DNA from 3 places in the Streptomyces sp. NBC_01551 genome. Region 1 is predicted to be linked to each of the others. Evidence: riboswitches for the same ligand, from Rfam matches in the RefSeq annotation. Region 1 holds a riboswitch; each other region holds the start of a gene.
The links. Region 1 has a riboswitch for cobalamin ahead of OG982_RS27520 (CoA-acylating methylmalonate-semialdehyde dehydrogenase). Riboswitches for the same ligand answer to the same signal wherever they lie in the genome.

Region 1 (5,902 bases):
GCGGCGAGCGTCGCGGCGGTCTCCTTGGCCGCCGACACACCGCTGCCGAGCAGCCGCTCCACGATCTCCTCGACCGTGTCGGCCGCGTAGCAGTGGTCGATCCACTCGCGGTGCGCCGCCAGCTCCCCGGGCGGCGCCTGCCCGACGCAGGGGGACAGCGCGTCGTGTACGGGTACCCGCGCCAGCTCCGCCACGAGCGCGCCGAGCCGCTCGGCCGGTACGAAGTGGTCCGCGAGCCCGCACAGCAGCGCGTCGGCGGCGCCGACGGGCGCTCCCGTCAGCGCGAGGTGGGTGCCCAGCTCCCCGGGCGCCAAGGCGAGCAGGTAGGTCCCGCCGACGTCGGGGACGAAGCCGATGCCGGTCTCGGGCATGGCGACGCGGGAGCGTTCGGTGACGATCCGCACGGTGCCGTGGGCCGAGATCCCGACGCCGCCGCCCATCACGATGCCGTCCATGAGGGCGACGTACGGCTTGGGGTAGCGGGCGATGAGGGCGTTCAGCCGGTACTCGTCGCGCCAGAAGTCCGCCGAGGCCGTGCCGCCGTCGCGGGCGTCCGCGTGGATGGCGCGGATGTCGCCGCCCGCGCACAGGCCGCGCTCGCCCGCTCCGGAGATCACCACCGCCGCGACGGCCGGATCGTCCCGCCAGCGCCGCAGGGCCTCCTCGACGCGCAGCACCATGGGGTGGCTGAGCGCGTTGAGGGCCTTGGGCCGGTTGAGGGTCAGCACGCCCAGGTGGCCCTCGGTGCGGATGAGGACCTCCTCTTCCGCGGTCATCGCAGGTTCTCCGTCAGGCCGCGGGCGACGATGACGCGCATGATCTCGTTGGTCCCTTCCAGGATCTGGTGCACCCGCAGATCGCGGACGATCTTCTCGATGCCGTATTCGCTCAGGTAGCCGTATCCGCCGTGGAGTTGCAGCGCCCGGTCGGCGACGCTGAAGCCGGTGTCGGTGGCGAAGCGCTTGGCCATGGCGCACAGCTGGGCCGCCTGCGGGTCACCGCGGTCCAGGGCCTCGGCGGCCGTACGGACGAGGGCGCGGGCGGCGGTGAGTTCGGTGGCCATGTCGGCCAGCCGGAACCGCAGCGCCTGCGCGTCGATCAGCCGCGCCCCGAAGGCCTCGCGGTCGGTGAGGTGGACGAGGCTGCGGTCAAGGGCGCTCTGGGCGCCCCCGAGGGAGCAGGCCGCGATGCCGAGGCGGCCGCCGTTGAGGCCGTTCATGGCGATGCGGAAGCCCTCGCCCTCGGCGCCCAGACGCCGGTCGGCGGGGATCCGGACGCCGTCGAGGACCACCTGGCGGGTGGGCTGCGCGTTCCAGCCCATCTTGCGTTCGTTCGGGCCGAACGACAGTCCCGGATCGCCGCGTTCGACGACGAAGGCGGAGACCCCGCCCGGGCCGGCCCCGCCGGTGCGGGCCATCACGATGTACACGTCGGAGGCGCCTGCGCCGGAGATGAACTGCTTCACACCGGTCAGGACGTAGTGGTCGCCGTCCCGTTCGGCGCGGGTGCGCAGGGCCGCCGCGTCGGAGCCGGCGCCGGGCTCGGTGAGGCAGTAGCTGCCCAGGGTGGCGGCGGAGCAGAGGCCGGGCAGCCAGCGGGCGCGCTGGTCCCGGTCCCCGTACCGGTCGATCATCCAGGCGACCATGTTGTGGATGGAGAGGTAGCCGGCGATGGAGGGGCAGCCGGTGGCCAGCACCTCCAGGACGAGGACGCCGTCGGTGCGGGTGAGGCCGGAGCCGCCGGATTCCTCGCGTACGTAGATGCCCGCGAGCCCGAGGGCGGCGGCGCGGCGCAGCACCTCGACGGGGAAGTGTTTGTCCTGGTCCCAGGCGATGGCGTGCGGGGCCAGCTGTTCCTGGGCGAAGTCGAGGGTGACCTCGGCCAGGGCGAGCTGGTCCTTGGTGAGCAGGGTCGTGGTCACGGCGGTCACCCCATCGTCGGGATGGTGAAGCTCGCGCCTTCCTTGACCCCGGAGGGCCAGCGCGAGGTGACGGTCTTGGTGCGGGTGTAGAAGCGGATGGCGTCGGGGCCGTGCTGGCCAAGGTCGCCGAAGCCGGACCGCTTCCAGCCGCCGAAGGTGTGGTAGGCGACGGGGACCGGGATGGGGACGTTGACGCCGACCATGCCGGTGTTGACGCGGCGGGTGAAGTCGCGGGCGGTGTCGCCGTCGCGGGTGAAGATCGCCACGCCGTTGCCGTACGGGTGCTCGCTGGGCAGCCGCAGGGCTTCCTCGTAGTCGGCGGCCCGTACGACGCACAGCACCGGGCCGAAGATCTCCTCGCGGTAGATCCGCATCTGCGGGGTGACGCGGTCGAAGAGGGAGGCTCCGGCAAAGTAGCCGTTCTCGTGTCCGGGGAGGGTGAATCCGCGCCCGTCGACGACGAGTTCGGTGGCGCCGATGCCGACGTAGCGGTTGACCCGGTCGAGGGCGTCGCGGCTGACGAGGGGCCCGAAGTCGGCGTCCGGGTCGTCGGAGGTGCCGATGCGCAGGGCGGCGATGCGTTCCTTGAGCTTGCCCACCAGCGCGTCGGCCGTCTCCTCGCCGACCGGGACGGCGACGGAGATCGCCATGCAGCGCTCGCCGGCGGAGCCGTATCCGGCGCCGATCAGGGCGTCGGCGGCCTGGTCGAGATCGGCGTCCGGCATCACGATCATGTGGTTCTTGGCGCCGCCGAAGCACTGGGCGCGCTTGCCGTGCGCGGCGGCGGTGGCGTAGATGTGCGCGGCGATCGGGGTGGAGCCGACGAAGCCGAGGGCCTGGACGCGGGGGTCCTCCAACAGGGTGTCGACGGCTTCCTTGCCGCCGTTGACAACGTTGAGCACGCCGGGCGGCAGACCGGCCTCCAGGAACAGCTCGGCGAGCCGCAGCGGTACGGAGGGGTCGCGCTCGGAAGGCTTGAGGATGAAGGCGTTTCCGCAGGCCAGGGCGGGAGCGGCCTTCCACAGCGGGATCATCGCGGGGAAGTTGAACGGGGTGATCCCGGCGACCACCCCGAGCGGGCCGCGCAGCGAGTGCACGTCGATGCCGGTGCCGGCGTTGTCGCTGAACTCCCCCTTGAGCAGGTGCGGGATCCCGGCGGCGAACTCGACCACCTCCAGGCCGCGTTGCAGGTCACCGTGCGCGTCGGCGACGGTCTTGCCGTGCTCGGCGGACAACAGCCTGGCCAGCGCGTCGCGTTCGCCCTCGACGAGCTGGAGGAAGCGCAGCATGACGCGGGCGCGGCGCTGCGGGTTCCACTGGCCCCATTCCGCCTGCGCTTCCTCGGCGTTGGCGATCGCCGCCTCGGTGTCGGCGCGCCCGGCCAGGGGGACCCTGGCCTGTACCGCGCCGGTGTTGGGGTCGTACACGTCGGCGAAGAGACCGGACGTTCCGGTGGTGTGCTTTCCGCCGATGAAATGGGTGAGCTCGCGGACCATCGATGCCTGCTCTCGTCAGGTGAGATCCGAGGAAGGCGCGGCAGGCGGCGGCGGCGCACCGATCGGGGTGCGCGCCGCTGGGCAGACCGCGGGACAGTGAAGGCGCTGGGGCCTTCGTCGAGTCACGAACGCGCGGACAGGGCCGCGCACTTCGGGTACTCCGCCGGATCACCTGGGCCGTGGTCACGTACCGGTGCCATGCGTGTCTGCTCCATCCTCGTGGACAACACGGAACACCCCACGGCCGGTATCCTGACTCCCGGATCAGCGCGCGCTCTCCGGCCTTCCCGACGGATCACTCCGTCAGTGGCCTGAACTGCTGGAAGAGCACACTCCCCGGTCACAGTGGCGGGACCGCGCCGGATTCACACCGGCTTCCCTGCACCGCGGGCTTGTCACGAACATATAGTTGGACGTCCTAGTAAGTCCACCCCCACCCGCGGCGCGGGCGTGTGAAAGCCCCCGGGACCACGGGCGGAACATTCCCTGCGCTCGGAGCATGCGCATCGTCTCCCTGCTCCCCGCGGCCACGGACATCGTGGCCGAGCTCGGTGACCCCGGCGGAGGCCTTCCGGCTGGGCTGATCCGGGGAGCCGGCCCTACTCCGCGCGGTCGGCGACCTGGTACGGGACGAAGGTGCTGCTGTTCTCGTCGATGGCCAGCGGCCGCCCGAGCGGCGGGACGGCGCGCTGCGGGCAGTCGAGGCGTTCGCAGATGCGGCAGCCCATGCCGATGGGGGTGGCCGCCGCGGTGTTGCCGAGGTCGAGGCCGTCGGAGTAGACGAGCCGCGAGGCGTGCCGGATCTCGCAGCCCAGCCCGATCGCGAAGGTCTTGCCGGGCTCGCCCCAGCCGCCGCGGTGCCGGGTGATGGCGCGGGCCGTCCACAGGTAGCGCTGCCCGTCCGGCATGGCGGCGACCTGGACATGGATCCGGCCGGGCGCGGCGAAGGCCTCGTACACGTTCCACAGCGGGCAGGTGCCGCCCGCGCGGGAGAAGTGGAACCCGGTCGCGGACTGTCGCTTGGACATGTTCCCGGCGCGGTCGACGCGGACGAAGGAGAAGGGAACCCCGCGCAGCCTGGGGCGTTGGAGAGTGCTCAGGCGGTGGCAGACCGTCTCGTAGCCGATGCCGAAGTGGTCGGTGAGCCGCTCGATGTCGTAGCGGAATTCCTCGGCGGCGGTGTGGAAGGCGCGGTACGGGAGGATCAGCGCGGCGGCGAAGTAGTTGGCGATGCCGATCCGGGCGAGGGCGTGCGGGGTGGAGCCGGCCGGGAAGTCCTCGCAGGCGAGCCGGTCCAGCTCCTCGGCGTACTCCAGCAGGGCGAGTTGGGTCGCCATCCGGAACGCCTGCTGGCCGGGGCGCAGGCGGGCCGAGAGGTGGAGCACCCGCCCGGACTCCGCGTAGTGGTGCAGCCGCTCGGATCCGGCCGCCGAGTCGCCCGCGACCCGTACGCCGTGCCGGTCCGCCAGTCGGGCGGAGAGGGCGCGGACGACCTCGCCGGGCCGGATCCCGATGGTGCGGGCCAGTTCCTCGGCGGCGAGGTCGGTGTCGTGGAGGTAGTTCTGGCGCCGGTAGAAGAACTCGCGGATCTCCTCGTGCGGGGACAGCCGCCCGCCGGTGTCCCCGTCCCGGCCGTCCGCCACCCCGGCGAGGCCCTCGGCCAGCCGCTGTCCGCGGCGGCCGAGGTCCAGCAGCACCTTGGCGACGGCCGGCATCCGCGAGGCCAGCTCGGCGAGGTCGGAAGCGGAGACCCGGGCCTCGGCGACCTCGCCGGCGAGCGCCTCGCGCAGGTCGGCGACCAGCCGGCTGGTGTCGCGTTCCGAGAAGAAGCCGGGGTCGACGCCGAACGCCTCGGTCAGCCGCAGCAGGACGGGCACGGTCAGCGGGCGGGAGTCGTGCTCCATCTGGTTCAGGTAGGAGGGCGAGATGGCCAGCACCCGGGCCAGGTCGGCCTGGCTCATCCGGCGCTCCTCGCGCAGCCGCCGCAGCCGCGCACCCGCGTACGTCTTGCTCACCGCGTCCCCCTCGTGTCCCGCGTCAGCCTAGGCGCTTTCCGCGTCGGCCGACCTTGGCAAACTTGGCAATTCCGCGCGGAAAGATTCGCAGAAGTTAGCACGCGTCCAGGATTGATGGCACTGGGTGTCATTGAGAGAGTCGTCCTGCGGCCCCGCCGGACCAGGCGGCACGGACGGAACCACCGGGCGCGATTCATGCCCTGATGTCGGTGTTCTCGGCAGGTTCCGGACGGTGGTTCGACAACATTGCTCAGCTCGCTCCACACACGGGGACGGCGGGTCGCGATCCATCCGACGGCACAGAGTGCCAATGCTTCGCATCTTTGACGTGCGGGCACAGCTCGATCGAATCATGGAGACGGTGACGGTCATGGCAGACACGAACACGACGGCGGCGGCCGAGCAGCTGAAGCAGCGGTGGGCCGATGACGCGCGGTGGGCGGGCATCGAGCGGACGTACACCGCCGAGG
Region 2 (5,902 bases), 720 kb from region 1:
GGCCGAGCGCCTCGCGCAGGCCCGGCAGGGCCGTCGTACCGCCCCAGATCTGACGGGCGCGCAGGATCGCGAGGACCAGGTTGACCCGGGCCTCGCCGGTCGGGGCGCCGCCCAGGACGTGCAGACCGTCGCGGATCTGGGCGTCCTTGACCTCGCACAGCCAGCCGTCGACGTGCAGCAGGAAGTCGTCGAAGCCCTCGTCGTCCGGGCGCTCTTCGAGACCCAGGTCGTGGTGGAGCTTCGCGGCCTGGATCAGGGTCCAGATCTGGGCGCGGATGGCCGGCAGCTTCGCCGGGTCCATCGCCGAGATCTGCGCGTACTCGTCCAGGTGCTGCTCCAGGCGGGCGATGTCGCCGTACGACTCCGCGCGCGCCATCGGCGGCACCAGGTGGTCGACCAGGGTGGCGTGCACGCGGCGCTTGGCCTGCGTGCCCTCGCCCGGGTCGTTGACCAGGAACGGGTAGATGAGGGGCAGGTCGCCGAGCGCGGCGTCGGGCGCGCAGGCCGCCGACAGGCCGGCGTTCTTGCCCGGCAGCCACTCCAGGTTGCCGTGCTTGCCCAGGTGGATCATCGCGTCGGCGCCGAAGCCGCCGTCCTCGGCGCGCGCCTGGATCCAGCGGTACGCGGCCAGGTAGTGGTGCGAGGGCGGCAGGTCCGGGTCGTGGTAGATCGCGATCGGGTTCTCGCCGAAGCCGCGCGGCGGCTGGATCAGGATGAGCAGGTTCCCGCGGCGCAGGGCCGCGAGGACGATGTCGCCCTCGGGGTTCGCGGAGCGGTCCACGAACATGTTGCCCGGGGCCTCGCCCCAGTGCTGCTCCACGCTTTCGCGCAGCTCGGCGGGGAGCTCGGCGAACCACCGCTTGTAGTCGGCGGCCGGGATGCGGACCGGGTTGCGGGCCAGCTGCTCCTCGGTCAGCCAGTCCTGGTCGTGGCCGCCCGCCTCGATCAGGGCGCGGATCAGCTCGTCGCCGTCGCCCGAGACCAGACCGGGGATGTTCTCGACGGGGCCGAAGTCGTAGCCGCCCGCGATGAGGGTGCGCAGCAGTTCCACGGCGCTGGCCGGGGTGTCGAGACCGACCGCGTTGCCGATGCGGGAGTGCTTCGTCGGGTACGCGGACAGGACGAGCGCGACCTTCTTGTCCCGGCGCTCGATGTGCCGCAGCCGGGCGTGCCGGACGGCGATCCCCGCGACCCGGGCGGCCCGCTCGGGGTCGGCCACGTAGGCGGGCAGGCCGTCCTCGTCGAGCTCCTTGAAGGAGAACGGGACGGTGATCAGGCGGCCGTCGAACTCGGGCACGGCGACCTGCGTCGCGGCGTCGAGCGGGGACAGGCCCTCGTCGTTCTCCTCCCAGGCGCTGCGCGAGCCGGTCAGGCACAGGGCCTGCAGGATCGGCACGCCGAGACCCGCGAGCGCGCCCGCGTCCCAGGACTCGTCGTCGCCGCCCGCCGAGGCGGTGGCGGGCTTGGTGCCGCCCGCCGCGAGGACGGTGGTGACGACCGCGTCGGCCGACTCCAGAGCGGCGATCAGCTCCGGCTCGGGGGCGCGCAGGGAGGACACGTACAGGGGCAGCGCCCGCGCGTCCTTGGCCTCGATCGCGTCGCACAGGGCGTGCACGAAGGAGGTGTTGCCGCTCATCTGGTGGGCGCGGTAGTACAGCACGGCGATCCGGGGCCCCGTGGTGGTCCCGGGCGTGCGCTCCAGCGGGCCCCAGGTGGGGGCGGCGGCCGGCGGCTCGAAGCCGTGACCGGTGAGCAGGACGGTGTCCGAGAGGAACCGCGCCAGCTGGTCCAGGTTGGCGGGGCCGCCGTGCGCGAGGTAGCCGTGCGCCTCGGCGGCGATGCCGATCGGGACGGTGGAGGCCTCCATCAGCTGGGCGTCCGGGGCCTGTTCGCCGGTCAGCACGACCACCGGGCGGGTCTGGTCGGGGGCCAGCAGCAGGTCGAGGCCCTCCTGCCAGGCGCGGAGGCCGCCGAGGAGGCGTACGACGACCAGGTCGACGCCGTCGAGGAGGCCGGGCAGGTCGTCGAGGGGAAGGCGGGAGGGGTTCGCGAACCGGTACGGGACGGGGCCGTCCGCGGCGGCGCGGGCGCTGAGCAGATCGGTGTCGGACGTCGACAGCAGCAGGATCATGCGGCGGCAGGCCTTCCTCGGGGTTTCCGCGCCCCGGGCAGTGAGGACAGCGGGAGTTCCTGACTCACCCGGCCGATTGGCTCCGCAGGGTTCACAGTGGCGGGACCGCGCCGGAATCGCACCGGGCTTCCTCCCATGTCGCCGTCCTCGGCGATGGCGGACCGAGCGGTCCGCCGCAGGTCATCTTAGGTGCCCTGATCGCCGGACGGGAGTGCGGGCCGCCCGCCGATCGGTGTGCGGTTGCCCGGGCCGGGCGGGAGCGGGCCGGGCGCGGCGGCCGGGGGCGGTGTGCCGCCGTGATCCGGGGGCCGGGTTGGCGGGGGCGGCGTGGTGCCGTTGTCGGCGGGCGGCCGGGCAGCCGGGCGGGGGTGGGTGCGGGTGTGGCCGGTTCGGGGTGGTGATCGACACAGGGGGCGGGCGGAGAATCCTGGGTATGCTCGCCGCCATGCCCCAGCCCCCCTCCGCCGCATCGCGGGACGAACCCGTCATACGGGACGGCGGCGACGCATGCCCGGGCGCGCTCCGGCTGCACGCGGCGGACGACGGGTTCCTCGCGCGGGTCCGGATCCCGGGCGGGCTCCTCGGCCCGGCCCAGGCCGCCGCACTCGCGGACGCCGCCGACCGGTACGGCGACGGGCACCTGGAACTCACCTCGCGCGGCAACGTCCAGCTCCGCGGCCTCGCCGACGGCTGCGGCGCCGGGCTCGCCGAACTCCTCGACGCCGCCGGACTGCTGCCCGCGCCCTCGCACGAGCGGGTCCGCAACATCGTCGCGAGCCCCCTCGGGGACCCGGCCCCGGTGCGCGCCCTGGACCGGCTGCTCTGCGCCGACCCGGAGGCCACCGCGCTCTCCGGGCGGTTCCTGTTCGCCGTCGACGACGGGCGCGGTGACGTGGCCGCCCTCGACCCCGACGTGACCCTGCTCGGGCAGCCGGGCGGGCGGGCGCTGGTCCGGCTCGGCGCGGCGGCCGACGCCGTCGAGGTGGCCGCCGCCGACGGCCCCGGGGCGGCCCTGGAGGCCGCGCGCCACTTTCTCGCCGCCGCGGCCGCCGCCGGCACCCGGGCCTGGCGGGTCGCCGAGCTGCCCGCCGAACACGCCCTGGACACCGGGGAGTTCATCGCGCGGCTGACCGGCCGTGGCATTGCCGCCCGGTACGTCCCGGACGCGCCGCGCCCGTACGCCGACCCGCCCGCGCCCGGGCCGCACGGCGACGCGCTGTGCGTGTTGATCCCGCTCGGGCGGCTCGCCACCGCGCAGTGGCGGGAGCTGCCGGGCGAGCTTCGGGTCACGCCGTGGCGCAGCGTGGTGGTCGCGGACCTCGGCGCCGCCGCCGGGCTGGGCCGCGCCGGGCTCGTCACCTCGCCCGGCAGCGCCTGGGAGGCCGTCACCGCCTGCACCGGGCGGCCCGGCTGCGCGAAGGCCCTCGCGGACGTACGCGCCGACGCGCGAGCCGTCGTGGAGCGGGCGCGCGGGCCGCTGCCGGTGCACTGGTCCGGCTGCGAGCGCCGGTGCGGGCATCCTCGCGGCACGGACTGGGTGGACGCCGTAGCCACCGCCACCGGATACCGACTCACCGCGCCCGGACGGCCCGTACCGCGGCACGTCAGCGCCCCCGACCTTGGCGCGGCCCTGCTGGACGCGCGCAACACCCCCCGAATTTCCGAAGACGCAGTGAAGAAATGAGCGAGTACACCGTGTTCGAGTACGAGAAGGACGGCGCCGCGATCTACCGCCAGTCCTTTGCCACGATCCGCGCCGAGGCGGACCTCTCCGGGCTGCCCGCCTCCGTCGCCCAGGTCGCGGTGCGCATGATTCACGCCTGCGGGATGACGGACCTGACGAAGGACCTCGGCTACACGCCGGACGTCGTGCTGCGGGCCCGCGCCGCCCTGACCGCCGGCGCGCCGATCCTGTGCGACGTCCAGATGGTCGCCAGCGGCGTCACCCGCAAGCGGCTGCCCGCCGACAACGAGGTGATCTGCACCCTCTCCGACCCGGCCGTGCCGGAACTCGCCGCGAAGATGGGGACGACGCGCAGCGCCGCCGCCCTCGAAGTGTGGCGCGACCGGGGCCTGCTGGAGGGCTCGGTGATCGCCGTCGGCAACGCGCCGACCGCGCTGTTCCGGCTGCTGGAGATGATCGAGGAGGGCGCCCCGCGCCCCGCCGCCGTCATCGGCGTCCCCGTCGGTTTCATCGGCGCCGCCGAGTCCAAGGACGCCCTCGCCGAACACGCGTCGGGCCTCGACCACTTGATCGTGCGCGGTCGGCGCGGCGGCAGCGCCATGGCCGCCGCCGCCGTCAACGCGATCGCGAGCGTGGCCGAATGAGCGCCGGACGCCTGTACGGGGTCGGGCTCGGCCCCGGCGACCCGTCCCTGATGACGCTGCGGGCCGTCGAGGTCATCGCCGAGGCGGATGTCGTCGCGTACCACAGCGCCCGCCACGGCCGCTCGATCGCCCGCTCCATCGCGGCGAAGCACCTGCGCGCCGACCACATCGAGGAACCGCTGGTCTACCCGGTCACCACCGAGACCACCGACCACCCCGGCGGCTACCAGGGGGCGATGGAGGAGTTCTACGAGGCCTGCGCCGCCCGTCTCGCCGCCCACCTGGACGCCGGCCGGACCGTCGCCGTCCTCGCGGAGGGCGACCCGCTCTTCTACGGCTCGTACATGCACATGCACAAGCGGCTCGCCGACCGGTACGAGGCCGAGGTCATCCCCGGCGTCACCTCGGTCAGCGCCGCCGCCGCCCGGCTCGGGACCCCGCTGGTGGAGGGCGAGGAGGTGCTGACCATCCTGCCCGGCACCCTGCCGGAGGCGGAGCTCACCGCCCGCCTCGCCGCCACCGACTCGGCCGTCGTGATGAAGCTCGGCCGCACCTTCCCCGCCGTGCGGCGGGCCATGGAGGACAGCGGCCGCCTCGCCGAGGCCCGCTACGTGGAGCGCGCGACGATGGAGGGCGAGCGGACCGGGATCCTCGCCGACACCGACGCCGAGTCCGTCCCGTACTTCGCCGTCGCCGTGGTCCCCAGCCGGATCGGCAACCCGGGCAGCGTGCCGTCCGGGCCCGGCGAGGTCGTCGTCGTCGGCACCGGCCCGGCCGGGCCGCTGTGGCTGACCCCCGAGACCCGGCGGGCGCTGGCCGACGCCGAGGTGCTCGTCGGGTACACGACGTACCTGGACCGGGTGCCCGTGAAGCCGGGCCAGATCCGGCACGGCTCCGACAACAAGGTGGAGTCGGAACGCGCCGAGTTCGCCCTCGACCTCGCCCGGCGCGGCAAGCGCGTCGCCGTGGTCTCCGGCGGAGACCCCGGCGTCTTCGCCATGGCGACCGCGGTCCTGGAGGTCGCGGGGCAGCCGGAGTACAAGGACGTGCCGGTACGGGTCCTGCCGGGCGTCACCGCCGCCAACGCGGCCGCTGCCGCGGCCGGCGCGCCGCTCGGCCACGACTACGCCACCATCTCCCTGTCCGACCGGCTCAAGCCCTGGGAGGTCATCGCGGAGCGGCTGCGCGCGGCCGCCGCGGCCGACCTGGTCCTCGCCCTGTACAACCCGGGCTCCCGCAGCCGCACCTGGCAGGTCGCCCAGGCCAAGGAACTCCTGCTGGAGCTGCGCTCCCCGCAGACCCCGGTGGTCGTCGCCCGCGACGTGGGCGGCCCGCAGCAGTCGGTCCGCGTCCTCCCGCTCGGCGAACTGGAGCCGTCCGAGGTGGACATGCGCACCATCCTGCTGATCGGCTCCTCGCAGACCCAGGTCACCGAGCGCCCCG
Region 3 (5,902 bases), 1.4 Mb from region 1:
GGGTCGGGTGGGCGGGCGGCCGCCGCGGTGCCCGACCCGGCGGTGCTGGCCGGGCCCCGGGCCGAGCCGGTGCGCTGGCTGGGGGCCGAGCGGGAGGCGCTCGTCGCCACCGTACGGCAGGCCGCGCGGGTGGATCCGTACGCCTGCGTGGAGCTCGCGGCGGCCGGGGAGTACCTGTTCGACCTGCGCAGCGATCTGCCGGGCTGGCAGGCGCTCCAGGAGGCGGGGCTCGCGGCGGCCAGGGCGGGGGGCGACCGCGCGGGCGAGGCGCTGATGCTGGTCGGGCTGGGGCGGCTGCGCGCCTGCCGGGAGGAGTGGGGCCCGGCTCGGGCCATGGTGGAGGCCGGCGAGGCGCTGTTCGAGGGGCTCGGGGACGCGCACGGAGCGGCGTACGCGGGCTGGGTGCTCTCGTACCTCGACCGGGTCCAGGGCCGGCTGGACGAGGCGGCCCGGCGCTGCCGTCGTGGCGCGGCCGTCTTCGAGGCGGCCGGGGACCGCTACGGGCAGGCCCATGCGCTGCGCGGCCTCGGCCAGGTGCTGCTGGCGCGCGGCGAGACGGGGCGGGCGCTGGAGCTGTTGCGGCAGGCCCTGGCCGTGGCGGAGCTGGGCGGCGCGGACTGGCCCCGGATGTGCATGCTGCGCTGGGTCGCGGACGCGCAGCGGATGCTGGGGCGGTCGGACGAGGCGACGGCGGGCTTCCGCGAGGTCCTCGCCCACACCGAGCGCTCCGGCGACCTGGCCGGGCAGAGCGCGGCCCGGATCGGGCTGGGCCGGATCGCCCTGGACCGCGGGGACACCGCCGGGGCGCTGCGCGAGCTGCGGGCGGCGGACGAGCTGGGCCGGCGCTCGGGGCAGATCCTGGTGCGGGCCATCGCGGCGCCGCCGCTGGCCCGGGCGCTGTTGGCTTCGGGCGACGCGGCGACGGCCGGGGAACTGCTGGAGGAGGCGCTGGCCGACTGCCGCCGCATGAACGCGGCGCCGCTGCTGGCCCGGCTGGAGTCCGCGCTGGCCGACGTGCGCGAGCGGCAGTAGCCGCGGCCCCTACCGGTGTTCGGGGTTCGGGAAGTCGAACCGGCAGCCCGCGTCCCACAGGGAGCGCTGGTTGCCGTGTGCCGGAATGCCGCCCGAGCGCTTGAGGAGCGCGGCCAGGTGCATGAGGTTCCACGACATGAAGGTCGTGTTCCGGTTGGTGAAGTCGTTCTCGGGGCCGCCGGAGCCCGGGTCGAGGTACGAGGGGCCGGGCCCGGCCTCGCCGATCCAGCCCGCGTCGGCCTGCGGCGGGATCGCGTAGCCGAGGTGCTGGAGGCTGTAGAGGATGTTCATGGCGCAGTGTTTGACGCCGTCCTCGTTGCCGGTGACCAGCGCGCCGCCGACCCGCCCGTAGAAGGCGTACTGGCCCTGTTCGTTGAGGATCGAGGAGCAGGCGTAGAGCCGCTCGATGACCTGCTTCATGACGGAGCTGTTGTCGCCGAGCCAGATGGGGCCGCAGAGGACCAGGATGTCGGCGTCCATGATCTGGCTGTACAGCACCGGCCACTGGTCGCTCTCCCAGCCGTGCTCGGTCATGTCGGGCCAGACACCCGTGGCGATGTCGTGGTCGACGGCCCGGATGAGGGAGGTCCGGGCGCCCGCCGACTCCATGACGGCGCGGCTCTTGTCGATCAGGCCCTCGGTGTTGCTGGTCTCGGGCGAGCGCTTGAGCGTGCAGTTCACGTAGACGGCGGTCAGATCGGCGTACTCCGAAGAGTCGAAGTCCTGCGCGGGGTCGGCCACTCCCCCACCCTGCGCGGGGCCGCGCGCACCCGCCAGCGGACCGCGCCCATCCGGGCGGGATTGGGGCGGGTTGTTACCGGTCCGTCCGGCCGACTAGGGTCAGCGGGCCTTGGTGTTCGGGAAACCGGTGGGAAACCGGTGCGGCCCTCGCCACTGTGATCGGGAAGTCCGGCTCCACTCCTACGGGAAGCCACTGGGCTCGCGCGGGAGACCGTACGAACCCGGGAAGGCGGAGCCGGGACATCAGCACCCGTGAGCCAGGAGACCGGCCGGGGCGCGTTGTCCATCCACGAGGTGCTGGAGAGGTCTCCCCACTCATGCATATAGCCGAGGGCTTCCTGCCCCCGCTGCACGCGGTCGCCTGGGGCGCCGCGTCCGCTCCGTTCGTCGTACACGGCGTCCGCGCCCTCACCCGCGAGGTGAAGGCCAACCCGGAGAGCACGCTGCTGCTCGGCGCGTCCGGGGCGTTCACGTTCGTGCTGTCCGCGCTCAAGATCCCGTCCGTGACGGGCAGCTGTTCGCACCCGACCGGAACGGGGCTCGGCGCGATCCTGTTCCGGCCGCCGATCATGGCGGTGCTCGGCACGATCACCCTGCTGTTCCAGGCGCTGCTGTTGGCGCACGGCGGGCTGACCACGCTCGGCGCGAACGTGTTCTCCATGGCGATCGCCGGGCCGTGGGCGGGCTACGCCGTCTACCGGCTGCTGCGGAAGTTCGGCGCGCCGCTGATGGTGACCGTGTTCTTCGGCGCCTTCTTCGCCGACCTGGTCACCTACTGCGTGACCTCGGTGCAGCTCGCGCTGGCCTTCCCGGACCCGGGGACCGGGTTCCTCGGCGCGCTCGCCAAGTTCGGCGGCATCTTCGCGGTCACGCAGATCCCGCTGGCCGTCAGCGAGGGCCTGCTGACGGTCCTCGTGATGCGGCTGCTGATGCAGTCGAGCAAGTCGGACCTGGTCCGGCTCGGCGTCGCGAAGCTCACGGGCGGCGCGGACGCCGGCCGCACCGGGAACCAGCAGGAGGCGGCGGTCTGATGAGCCGGAACGCGAAGATCAACACCCTGCTGCTGCTCCTGGTGGCGGCGCTGGCCGTGCTCCCGCTCGCGCTGGGGCTGGGCGAGGGCAAGGAGGAGCCGTTCGCGGGCGCCGACGCGCAGGCGGAGGCGGCCATCACCGAGCTCAAGCCGGACTACGAGCCGTGGTTCTCCCCGCTGTACGAGCCGCCGTCCGGGGAGGTGGAGTCCGCGCTGTTCGCGCTGCAGGCGGCGCTCGGCGCGGGCGTGCTCGCGTACTACTTCGGCGTGCGCAAGGGCCGCCGCCAGGGCCTGGCGCAGGCGGGACAGCAGGCCCGAGCCGGACAGCAGGCCCCGGCCGGGCAGCAGGCCCCGGCGGACCAGGCTCCGGCCGCCGCCCCCGAGGCCTAGCCGGTGCTGCCGATCGACGTGGCGGCGCACGGCAGCCGCTGGCGCCGCCGCCACCCGCTCGAAAAGGCACTGCTCGGACTCGGCCTCACCGTCACGGCGGTCTCCCTGCCGCCCTGGCCCGGCGGGCCGCTGGTGGCCGCCGCCACCCTCGCGGTGCTCCTCGGCCCCGCCGGGGTGGCCGGCCGCCAGCTGTGGCGGGCGTTCCGGATCCCGCTCGGGTTCTGCTTCACCGGGGCGCTGCCGCTGCTGTTCGCGGTCGGCGGCCCGGCGGGCCTGGTCTCGCTCGCCCCCGACGGGCCCCGGCACGCCGCCGAACTGCTCCTGCGGACCTCGGCGGCCTCCCTCGGCGTGCTGCTGTTCGCCTTCACCACCCCCGTCTCGGACGTGCTGCCCCGGCTGGTCCGGGCGGGGGTCCCGGCGCCGGTGGTGGACGTCGCGCTGGTGATGTACCGGATCGGGTTCCTGCTGCTGGACTCGCTCGCCCAGGTCCGGCGCGCCCAGGCGGCCCGCCTCGGGCAGAGGGGCCGGGCCGCGATGTGGCGTTCGCTGGCCGGGCTCGCGGCGACCTCGTTCGTACGGGCCTTCGACCGTGCCGGGCGGCTCCAGGAGGGCCTGGCCGGGCGGGGCTACGACGGCGCGCTGCGCGTGCTCGTACCGCAGGCGTCGCTGTCGTGGCGGTTCCTCGCGGCGACCGGGGCCCTGCTGGGCACCCTGATCGCCGCCACTCTCGTACTCAAGGAGCTGTATCTGTGACGCGGTTGGTGGAGCTGGTCGGCGCGGGCTACGCGTACGAGGACGGTCCGGCGGTGCTGTCCGGCGTGGACTTCGGGATCCTCGAGGGCCGGGCGCTGGTCCTGCTGGGCCGCAACGGCAGCGGCAAGACCACGCTGATGCGGCTGCTGAGCGGCGGCCTGAAGCCGGGTCCGGGCGAGCTCCGGCTCGACGGCGCGGTGGTGGCGTACGACCGGGCCGGGCTGACCCGGTTGCGGACCTCGGTCCAGCTGGTGGTGCAGGACCCGGACGACCAGCTGTTCGCGGCGTCGGTGGAACAGGACGTCTCCTTCGGCCCGATGAACATGGGGCTGCCGGTGGACGAGGTCCGGTCCCGGGTGGACTCCGCACTCGCCGCGCTGGACATCACGGCGCTGCGCGGCCGCCCGACGCACCTGCTGTCGTACGGCCAGCGCAAGCGGGCGGCGATCGCGGGCGCGGTGGCGATGGCGCCGCGCGTGCTGATCCTGGACGAACCGACGGCGGGCCTGGACCCGGACGGGCAGGAACGGCTGCTGGACGTCCTGGCGGGCCTGCGCGCGGCGGGCACCACGGTGGTCATGGCCACGCACGACGTCGACCTCGCGGTCCGCTGGGCCGACGACGCGGCGGTCCTGACCCCGTCGGGCATCCGCGTCGGCCCGGCGCAGACCCTGCTCTCGGACCCGGACCTGCTGGCGTCGGCGGGCCTGCGCCAGGCCTGGTCCCCCGCGGTGACCGCCTTCCTGCGCACCCGGAACCTGCTCGCCGAAACCGCCCCGGGCCCCAAGACCCCGGAGGCGCTGTCCGCCTGGACGTAGGGCCGCACGGCGCGGCGGCCGGCCACCACCGCGCGGCCGAGCACCCGCCCGCGCTAGGTCCTGTCGTCAAAGTGGCGCCTGGCCCGCGACGCCCGGCACCGCGCCTCGCCGCGTTGTCGGGGCACCCGAGTACGCCCAGTACGCGGGCGCCCCTCCGCCTTGCGATGCACGGCGCCGGACGCCGCGGGCCCGACCGGCGCCACTGTGACGACAGGACCTAGGCTTCATGATCATGCGGATATTCAAGGCGACGAGCGCCCCCAAGTCCCTCCGGTGGGACGGCGATGAACTGGTGGACGCCGTGGGCGGGTTCCGCCGCTGGACGGCGGACGGCACCGCGCGGCCCGGCACGTGGAACCCGCCGCACCCCTTCGACCGGGCCGCCCACTCGCCCTCGGGCCGTTGGACGGTGGTGTACGAGCAGCGCGGCGGCGAGGCCCTGCTGCTCGACGGCCAGGACGTCGTGCGCCAGGTCCCCCGGGCCGCCGACCGGAGCAGCATCGACCGCGCGATGGCCGTGGCCGAGCTGCCGGACGGCCGCGAGGTCCTCGTCTACGCCCCCGGGTCGGTGCTGGAGATCGAGGAGCTCGTGTCGGGGATGTCCCTGGCCTCCTACTACAAGCGCATCCTGGGCAATCACGGCTCCCGGATCTCGATCGCCCCGGACGGCCGCCGGCTGGCGGCGGCCGGGTTCGGCTGGATCGAGGACGGTATCGCGCCGGTGTACGACGTGGCGGCCGCCCTCGCGAACTCCTGCACCCTCGACTACGAGGGGATCCTCCCCTTGGCGGCCGTGTACGGGGAGGTGGGCTCGGTCTGCTGGCTCGACGGGGACCGGTTCGCCGTCGCGACGACCGCCGCGCGGCGCTCTCCCCCCGGCCCGGACGCACTGGGGCCGCGCGCACTCGGGGTCTGGTCCTTCGCCGAGGAGCGCTGGCTGCACCGCGGCCCGGCCGAGTCGCCCTGGGGGACGCTCGTCGCCTGCGGCGGCGACCGGGTGCTCGCGCTGTACGGACATCCCCGCCTGGTCGACGCGACCACCGGGGCGGTGCTCGCCGCATGGCGGGACGTCGCGGCGCCGCGCGACGAGTCGCCGTACGGCCGGGGCCCCGAACCGGTGGCGGCGCTCCACCCCGAC

Region 2: linked by a shared signal. The riboswitch ahead of cobN (cobaltochelatase subunit CobN) and the one ahead of OG982_RS27520 (CoA-acylating methylmalonate-semialdehyde dehydrogenase) in region 1 are both predicted to bind cobalamin.
Region 3: linked by a shared signal. The riboswitch ahead of OG982_RS21460 (energy-coupling factor ABC transporter permease) and the one ahead of OG982_RS27520 (CoA-acylating methylmalonate-semialdehyde dehydrogenase) in region 1 are both predicted to bind cobalamin.

Annotation. Positions count from the first base shown of each region.
Region 1 covers NZ_JAPEPX010000001.1:6,103,664-6,109,565, reverse strand. The annotation lists gene OG982_RS27530 (enoyl-CoA hydratase/isomerase family protein) at 1-776, opposite strand, end outside; gene OG982_RS27525 (acyl-CoA dehydrogenase family protein) at 773-1,930, opposite strand; gene OG982_RS27520 (CoA-acylating methylmalonate-semialdehyde dehydrogenase) at 1,927-3,417, opposite strand; cobalamin riboswitch at 3,642-3,821, opposite strand; gene OG982_RS27515 (short-chain fatty acyl-CoA regulator family protein) at 4,017-5,432, opposite strand; gene aceA (isocitrate lyase) at 5,803-5,902, shown strand, end outside.
Region 2 covers NZ_JAPEPX010000001.1:5,380,359-5,386,260, forward strand. The annotation lists gene cobN (cobaltochelatase subunit CobN) at 1-2,131, opposite strand, end outside; cobalamin riboswitch at 2,164-2,322, opposite strand; gene OG982_RS24310 (cobalamin biosynthesis protein CobG) at 2,577-3,815, shown strand; gene OG982_RS24315 (precorrin-8X methylmutase) at 3,812-4,459, shown strand; gene OG982_RS24320 (precorrin-2 C(20)-methyltransferase) at 4,456-5,902, shown strand, end outside.
Region 3 covers NZ_JAPEPX010000001.1:4,705,311-4,711,212, reverse strand. The annotation lists gene OG982_RS21470 (BTAD domain-containing putative transcriptional regulator) at 1-1,032, shown strand, start outside; gene OG982_RS21465 (flavodoxin family protein) at 1,042-1,773, opposite strand; cobalamin riboswitch at 1,843-2,062, shown strand; gene OG982_RS21460 (energy-coupling factor ABC transporter permease) at 2,091-2,804, shown strand; gene OG982_RS21455 (energy-coupling factor ABC transporter substrate-binding protein) at 2,804-3,193, shown strand; gene cbiQ (cobalt ECF transporter T component CbiQ) at 3,197-3,946, shown strand; gene OG982_RS21445 (ATP-binding cassette domain-containing protein) at 3,943-4,764, shown strand; gene OG982_RS21440 (hypothetical protein) at 4,997-5,902, shown strand, end outside.